Regions from separate parts of the Pseudomonas sp. PME37.24/025 genome, predicted to be linked through region 1. Evidence: predicted binding sites of a transcription regulator. Region 1 holds the regulator's gene; the other holds the start of a gene.
The links. The regulator FliA, encoded in region 1, starts transcription of late flagellar genes. The targets are predictions, from matches to a motif close to CTAAAGTTTNNNNNNNNNNNGCCGNTAA.
Positions count from the first base shown of each region.

Region 1 (4,186 bases):
TGCGCAGGATGTCGAACACGTTCTCGGCGATGTGACAGCACTCCACCAGCTCATTGAGCTGGAGGAAGCCGGCGCCCCCTTTTACAGTGTGAAAACCGCGAAAAATTGCATTGAGCAAATCCGCATCATCCGGTCGGCTTTCAAGCTCGACCAGCTGTTCGGACAGTTGCTCTAGAATCTCGCCGGCCTCAACCAGGAAATCCTGAAGGATCTCTTCATCGGCGCCGAAGCTCATTAAGGGGGTGCTCCTGAGGTCTAAAAACCTAAAAAACCTAAAATGCTAAAACTCTAAAATCCTAGGCTGGATAACAAATCGTCCACATCGTCCTGACCGGACACAACGTCTTCTCTTTTATCGGCATGAATCTGCGGACCTTCACCCTGCGAGAGATGTTTTTGTGGATCTTTTTCAGCCAGCATCGCTTCATGGTCATGTTCGATACCCGCAAAGCGGTCGACCTGACTGGCCATGAGCACGAGCTTGAGCAGATTGCTTTCAACTTCGGTGACCAACTGGGTCACGCGTTTGATCACCTGACCGGTGAGGTCCTGGTAATCCTGGGCCAGCAGAATGTCGTTGAGGTTGCTCGACACGACACGGTTGTCTTCGCTGCTGCGTGTCAGGAAACCGTCAACCCGCCGGGCCAGTTCACGGAACTCTTCAGCCCCGACTTCGCGACGCATGAACCGTCCCCAATCCGTGCTCAGCGCCTGAGCTTCATCGCTCAGGCCGTTGATCAGCGGCGTGGCGTTTTCCACCAGGTCCATGGTGCGGTTGGCCGCAGCCTCGGTCAGCTTGACCACATAACCCAGGCGCTCAGTGGCATCGGTGATCTGAGACACTTCCTCGGCTTGCGGCATGTGCGGGTCAATCTGGAAATTGACGATCGCGCTATGCAGCTCGCGGGTGAGCTTGCCCACTTCCTGATACAGGCCGCGGTCACGGGTCTGGTTGAGCTCATGGATCAGTTGCACAGCGTCGCCGAACCTGCCTTTTTCAAGGCTTTCGACCAGTTCGACCGCGTGTTTTTTCAGGGTCGATTCGAAATCGCCCTGTGAAGATTCGTTTTGCTCCATAGCTCCCCCGTGACGGACTGGCTTTGCACATCAACCGATGCGTTCGAAGATCTTTTCAATCTTGTCTTTCAACGCTTGAGCAGTGAATGGCTTGACCACATAGCCGTTCACACCCGCCTGAGCGGCTTCGATGATTTGCTCGCGCTTGGCTTCAGCGGTCACCATCAGCACCGGCAGGTGCTTGAGCTTTTCATCGGCGCGCACGTGACGCAGCAGATCGATGCCGGTCATGCCAGGCATGTTCCAGTCCGTTACCAGAAAGTCGATGCCCCCGCTGTTGAGAACCGGAATGGCAGTGATGCCATCGTCAGCCTCGACCGTGTTGGTGAACCCAAGGTCACGCAACAGGTTTTTTATGATCCGCCGCATCGTTGAGAAGTCATCAACGATGAGGATTTTCATGTTCTTGTTCAATTCGACCTCCAAGCAGTCTTAAACGCGTCCAGCACCTGGACGCGCCATTTCAATCAATCCGGCAAAGCACTCAATGACTGTCTGGAGCACAACAGATCGAGACCGGCGCGGTTCAACACCACACCGGCTCCATTCGCAGTGTCCCCACACTGCCTTCAGCGCGCTCGCCACTCCCCCAAACGCCCCCGCAAACGGGCCGCGCACTGGCTGTGTAACTGGCTGACCCGCGATTCGCTGACCCCCAGGACCTCACCGATTTCCTTGAGATTCAACTCTTCGTCGTAGTACAGCGCCAACACCAGTCGCTCACGCTCCGGCAAATTGGCAATCGCGTCCGCCAGCGCCGCCTGGAAGCGTTCATCTTCCAGATCGCGTGACGGCTCGAGATGAGCACTGGCGCCATCCTCATGCAGCCCTTCGTGTTCGCCGTCCTGCAACAGATCGTCGAAACTGAATAACCGGCTGCCGAGAGTGTCGTTCAAAATCCCGTAATAATCGTCGAGACTCAATTGGAGTTCGGCCGCAACTTCGTGATCTTTAGCGTCACGGCCGGTTTTAGCTTCAATCGAGCGAATCGCGTCGCTGACCATGCGGGTATTGCGGTGAACCGAACGTGGCGCCCAGTCCCCCTTGCGCACTTCATCGAGCATCGCGCCGCGGATTCGAATGCCCGCGTACGTCTCGAAACTCGCGCCTTTGCTGGCGTCGTATTTGGTTGATACTTCAAGCAGGCCGATCATGCCGGCCTGGATCAGGTCTTCAACCTGGACACTGGCCGGCAAACGCGCCAGCAAATGGTAGGCAATGCGTTTGACCAGTGGCGCGTAACGCTCGATTAGTTCGTACTGCGCGTCACGTGCCGAATTCTTGTAGAGGTTGTAACCACTGGCTGTCATAGGACGGGTCCTGCCGTTTGTTGCACGAGGCGCTCGACGAAAAATTCCAGATGCCCACGCGGGTTGGCCGGCAGCGGCCAGGTATCGACCTTCTGCGCAATGGCCTTGAATGCCAGAGCGCACTTGGAACGGGGAAAGGCTTCGTAGACGGCACGCTGCTTCTGCACGGCCTTGCGCACGCTTTCGTCGTAAGGCACCGCACCGACGTACTGTAAGGCGACGTCAAGAAAACGATCGGTGACCTTGGTCAACTTGGCGAACAGGTTGCGGCCCTCCTGCGGGCTCTGCGCCATGTTGGCCAGGACACGGAAACGATTCATGCCGTAGTCGCGGTTCAGCAGTTTGATCAGCGCGTAGGCGTCGGTAATGGAGGTTGGTTCGTCGCACACCACCAGCAAGACTTCCTGGGCTGCGCGCACGAAACTGACTACCGAGTCACCAATGCCCGCAGCGGTGTCGATCACCAATACGTCGAGGTTGTCGCCGATGTCGCTGAAGGCCTGGATCAGGCCGGCATGCTGGGCCGGGCTCAGATGAACCATGCTCTGGGTGCCGGACGCGGCCGGGACGATGCGGATACCGCCGGGCCCTTGCAGCAGCACGTCGCGCAGCTCACACCGGCCTTCGATCACATCGGCCAAAGTACGTTTGGGTGTCAGCCCCAGCAGGACGTCAACGTTCGCCAGCCCCAGATCGGCATCCAGCAGCATGACGCGCCGGCCGAGCTCAGCTAGAGCCAGGGACAAGTTCACTGACACGTTAGTCTTCCCGACGCCACCTTTGCCGCCGGTCACCGCGATCACCTGTACGGGATGCATGCTGCCCATGTTATTTCTTTACCTTGTCTTACTTAGACGGAGGCCACATTACTGGCTGCGCGTTCACCAACTGAACAATGCATTGGCAGACCATCGATGTAGGTACAAAAACTGTTCATTAATACCTCAGCCAACCCGCTTGGTCGGACTGTGGTAGAGGTCAGCGAACATATCAGCCATGGCTTCTTCGCTGGGTTCTTCCTGCATTTGCACGCTAACGGCGCGGCTGACCAACTGATGACGACGCGGCAGATGCAAGTCATCCGGGATCCGCGGGCCATCGGTCAGGTAAGCCACCGGCAATTCATGACTGATGGCCAGGCTCAACACCTCACCCAGACTTGCCGTTTCATCCAGTTTAGTCAGGATGCAGCCAGCTAGCCCGCAACGCTTGTAACTGTGATAAGCGGCGGTTAGAACCTGTTTTTGGCTAGTGGTTGCCAAGACCAGATAATTTTTTGATTTGATCCCTCGTCCGGCCAGGCTTTCGAGCTGCATGCGCAGTGCCGGATCGCTGGCCTGCAGGCCGGCGGTATCGATCAGCACCACGCGTTTGCGCAGCAAAGGCTCCAGCGCCTGCACCAGCGATTGGCCCGGGTCGACGTGGGTGACCGACACGTTGAGGATGCGGCCCAGAGTCTTGAGCTGTTCCTGAGCGCCGATGCGGTAGCTGTCCATGCTCACCAGCGCGATGTTCTGCGCGCCGTACTTGAGCACATAGCGGGCCGCGAGCTTGGCCAGCGTGGTGGTCTTGCCCATGCCAGCCGGGCCGACCATCGCAATTACACCGCCCTCTTCCAAGGGCTCGACTTCCGGGGTGGCAATCATCCGCGCCAGGTGCGCGAGCAACATGCGCCAGGCCTGACGGGGTTCTTCAATGTCGGTAATCAGTGCCAGCAGATCGCGCGACAACGGGCCGGACAGGCCGATGCGTTGCAGACGACGCCAGAGGTTGGCCTGCGCCGGACGGCTGCCTTGCAG
Region 1 is NZ_JBVHNK010000015.1:47,046-51,231, reverse strand. Features, by position in the region: gene ACZ3HH_RS24790 (chemotaxis protein CheA) at 1-235, opposite strand, end outside; gene ACZ3HH_RS24785 (protein phosphatase CheZ) at 289-1,077, opposite strand; gene ACZ3HH_RS24780 (chemotaxis response regulator CheY) at 1,108-1,479, opposite strand; gene fliA (RNA polymerase sigma factor FliA) at 1,647-2,387, opposite strand; gene fleN (flagellar synthesis regulator FleN) at 2,384-3,214, opposite strand; gene flhF (flagellar biosynthesis protein FlhF) at 3,332-4,186, opposite strand, start outside.

Region 2 (4,186 bases), on a different contig from region 1:
CTGCCGCCAGCACGGCCAATGCGTGTGAGGTGTTTAACTGGTGACCCGCTGATTCATGCAATACCTGTGGGAGCGGGCTTTTGTGGCGAGGGGGCTTGCCCCCGTTGGGTCGCGAAGCGGCCCCCGGCGTCCGTCCAGACAGATCAAGTTGTCTGGTTTACGACAGCTTCGCAGCCGAACGGGGTGATGCGGCGTTCCGACAAGCCCCCTCGCCACAAAGGCCCGCTCCCACATTTGTTTCGCGATGCTTTTTAAACCCGGAACGCGCTGATCAACTGTTTGAGTTCAACCACCTGAGCCGACAACGCTCGGCTGGCATTTTCAGTCTGGTGCGCACCATCGGCGGTACGCTCACCGGCGCGGTTGATCTCGACGATGTTCTGGTCGATGTCGTGAGCCACAGCGGTTTGCTGCTCTACGGCGGCAGCGATCTGCTGGTTCTGGTCGACGATCATGCCGACGGCGCCGAGGATGTTTTCCAGCGCCTGCTGGACCTTTTCCGACTGCCCGACCGTGCCATTGGCCATCTGATGGCTGGTGCCCATCGCCTTGACCGCCGCACCGACACCGCTGTGCAGCTTGGCGATCATCTGCTCGATTTCTTCGGTCGATTGCTGGGTGCGTTTGGCCAGGGTCCGAACCTCGTCCGCCACCACTGCAAAACCACGACCCTGCTCCCCCGCACGCGCAGCTTCGATGGCCGCGTTAAGCGCCAGCAAGTTGGTCTGTTCGGCGATGCTCTTGATCACTTCCAGCACACTACTGATGGACTGACTGTCGCTGGCCAGTTGGTTTATCACCCGTACCGACTGATCGATCTCACTGGCCAGTGCAGCGATACTGCCCTGCTGGGACTCCACCAGCCCGCGCCCGCTGATGGTTTCGTCGTTGACGCTGTGGGCGCTACTGACGGCCGCCGCGGCACTGCGCGCCACTTCCAGAGACGTGGCTGACATCTGGTTCATCGCGGTGGCGACCTGTTCGATCTGCGTACGCTGCCCCGCCACTGCCTGATTGCTCTGGGCGGACACGTTTTCAACCTGGCCGGCCTGGCGCTCGACCTCACTGACGGTCTGGCCCACGCGCTCGATCAGGTCATGGATCTTCTTCACGGTGCCGGTGAATACCTCGCCCAACTCGCCCAGTTCATCGCGGCTGTTGGCGCTGAAGGTCACGGTCATGTCGCCGGCCGCCACCTTGTCCATCACCGCGCCAAGACGCTTGAGGGTGGTGCGGGTCGAGGCGTAGAAACCGCCATAGAGGTAAAAAATCAACACAAACACCACCGCGAGCGCCACTGCCTGCAGGATCATGTGGGTGCGGTGCTGCTCCAACCGCTGCTGTAACTGGGTACCGAGAAACTTCAGGGTGGCTTCATTGAGTTGGTAGGTCTGGTCGATCAAATCCGTAACCTGATCGTAAAAGCCCTGCCACGGTGCATCGAGGGTGTCAGCCATCACCACCTGTTCTTCGAACAGTTCGCTGGCCTTTTTCAGAGAGGCCTTGCTGCTTTCAGCTTGAGCGGCCAGGGTTTCGTGCGCCGCTTTACTGGAGCCCAGAGCATCCTGCAATTTCAGACTGTATTGGGCCTGAAGCTTTTCGATCTGCGCCAGCAACTCATCGAAATGGGTGCTCGACGCCGAATTGAGAAAGCCCTGCCCCAACGAGTAAGAACCCATCGCCCGACCTTCGCCGAGCGTTTGGGTGACGGCTGGCGTGACATTGGTAATGAGCTCGCTCAGCTGACGCATGTCGCTTTGGCTATCGCGGCTCAGACCAGCCTGACTGGCAATGATCTGGCTGAAAATCTGCGCATTGCCGAGCAACTTGCCGATCAGCGCACTTTTGCTTTGCAGGGAGGTTTCCGTTTGCTGGGCCTTGAACGCGGCGATCATTTCATCGCGCTTGCCATCGAAAAAGCTGATTTGCTCCGGGTCAATGGTCATCGCCGCCAACCCTTGCAAGCGGGTCAGAACGCTTTGTTCCAGAGCACTGATAGTCGATTCGACATGACCGGCCTTGCCGGACTGACCAAGTGTGACGTTGATCTGCACCAGGTTGTTCAGGGTTTCCAGATCCCGGCGCAGGCTCAGGCCGCTGCCCAGCAGGTCGAGGCTCTGCAGCTCGACCCGTGTGCCCTGGAATTCGCGATAGGAATCGCGCACCAGATAGAAGTTGGTCACCAGCATCGGCACGAGAAATAGCACGCTGATCAGGCTGAACTTCATGCCGAAGCTCAGGCGGTTCATCAGCGCGACGGCGGGATAGAGCAAGCTCTTCACTGTGAAGTCTCCCTTTGAATTCTTATTTTTATGGCGGGCGCGCAGAGACAGCAGATAGCCACTATTGGCGCTATCTCTGTATAGCCTAAATCGACGGAGGGTTTTGTAACTTAAGGTTAACGGCGGGGTGCCGTTGATTGGAGCGGATGAGCCCCCTGTGGCGAGGGAGCTTGCTCCCGCTCGGCTGCGAAGCAGTCGTAATTCCGGACAACTTAGTCTGTCTGGACGGGCACCGGGGGCCGCTTCGCGACCCAACGGGAGCAAGCTCCCTCGCCACATGTGTTGTGGATCAGGACAAAACAGTCCACAACGCAAACCCGGCATACCAAAGCACTGCCGCGCGCAGCAGCAGTTCCCAGATCCGGTCGAGGCTGTTGATGCCGTCCGGCCCGACCACCGGCGCCGGAATTTCACCGGCCACCAAGCCGACCTTCTCGATCAGTTGGGCGGCGCTGATGTTCCAGTTCAGCAGTTCGTGCAGCATCACCCGGCCGACCGCGACAAAGTTGCCGACCAGCGCAAAACTCGCCGCCAGCAGTCGCACCGGTACCCAATCGAACGCGTGACGCAGCTGTGCCGCTCGCTCGACCACGGCCGGGTTCTGCCCGTGCTCCTCGGCCAGCGCCAGCAGTCGATAGCTCAACGCAGCAACCGGACCCAGCAGGAAGTACCAGAAGATCACCGCGAAAAAACTCTGATAGGCCTGCCACAGCAGATGCCCTTCAACTCGCTCCAGCAGTTGCTCGCCGCTGTCAGCGCATATGTTCAAATCGCGTTTGGCCACATGCACGGCGGCTTGCAGGTCTTCCCGGCGCCAGGCATCGCGGAACGGCCCGAGGCCGGCCAGCAGATCACCTCGGCCCAGACTGTAAATCACCACCAGCAGGTGCACCGGTAACGCCAGCAAACCGTAGGCAACCGGCTCCAGCACCACCAACAGCAAACCCAACAGCGCCACCGGCAACAACACCAGCACCACCAGTATCAGCCACGGACGGTTTGTCATGCGTGGGTTGGCTTCAAGCTTGTTCAGCTCGCGCACCCAACCGCCATCACGTTGAACCCGATGGCGCAAGGCCGAGAACTTCTCGATCCACACCGCCAACAGCAGCACCAGAAAACTCATTGTTACTCCTTTTTTTCCAGAGCAGCTTTCGCCAGAGCTACGCGATAGCGTGCCCAGTCAAATGCCGGTCCCGGATCAGTCTTGCGCCCGGGTGCAATGTCGCTATGCCCGCAGATGCGTTGTGCGGTGATACCCGTAAAAGCGCTTTGCAGCTGTCGCGTCAGGGCGGTCAACACTTGATATTGGGCGTCGGTGAACGGCAGATCATCCGTGCCTTCGAGCTCGATGCCCACGGAAAAATCGTTACAGGTGTCCCGTCCTTCGAAACACGAGACTCCGGCATGCCAGGCGCGCTCAAGACAAGAGACAAACTGAGTGACGGTGCCGTCACGTTCAATCAGAAAGTGTGCAGACACCCGTAGGTCGACAATTCCTGCAAAGTAGGGATGTTCCGTGACATCCAGACGATTCTGGAAAAATTCCTGCACCTTGCCAGTCAGAAACTGCGCGGGCGGCAGACTGATGTTGTGGATCACCAGCAGGGAAATTTCGCCCTCGGGGCGTGCATTGAAGTTGGGCGAGGGGCATATGCGCACGCCCTGACACCAACCGCTCGCGGGGTCCAACTGCATACAGGTTCCTTCAACGACGACTGTGTTGGTGCCCAGTATGCCGCGATAGACCCTCGGCGCGCGATCACTTGCCGCGATTGAGACGCCGCAGGTTGCCCAGCACCGACTCCAGCGCCCGGTCGAACAGCAAGGTGTCGTCCAGCGTTCGCACCGCGCCACGCCGAAACTTCAGGGCCAGACCGGTACGAGTGTGCTCCAGCACTTTC
Region 2 is NZ_JBVHNK010000012.1:207,783-211,968, forward strand. Features, by position in the region: gene ACZ3HH_RS22300 (TatD family hydrolase) at 1-44, shown strand, start outside; gene ACZ3HH_RS22305 (methyl-accepting chemotaxis protein) at 252-2,282, opposite strand; gene ampE (regulatory signaling modulator protein AmpE) at 2,572-3,408, opposite strand; gene ampD (1,6-anhydro-N-acetylmuramyl-L-alanine amidase AmpD) at 3,411-3,980, opposite strand; gene ACZ3HH_RS22320 (DUF1631 domain-containing protein) at 4,045-4,186, opposite strand, start outside.
Region 2: ACZ3HH_RS22305 (methyl-accepting chemotaxis protein) is a predicted target of FliA. The motif match lies at 2,370-2,397, and genes of this name have one in related genera.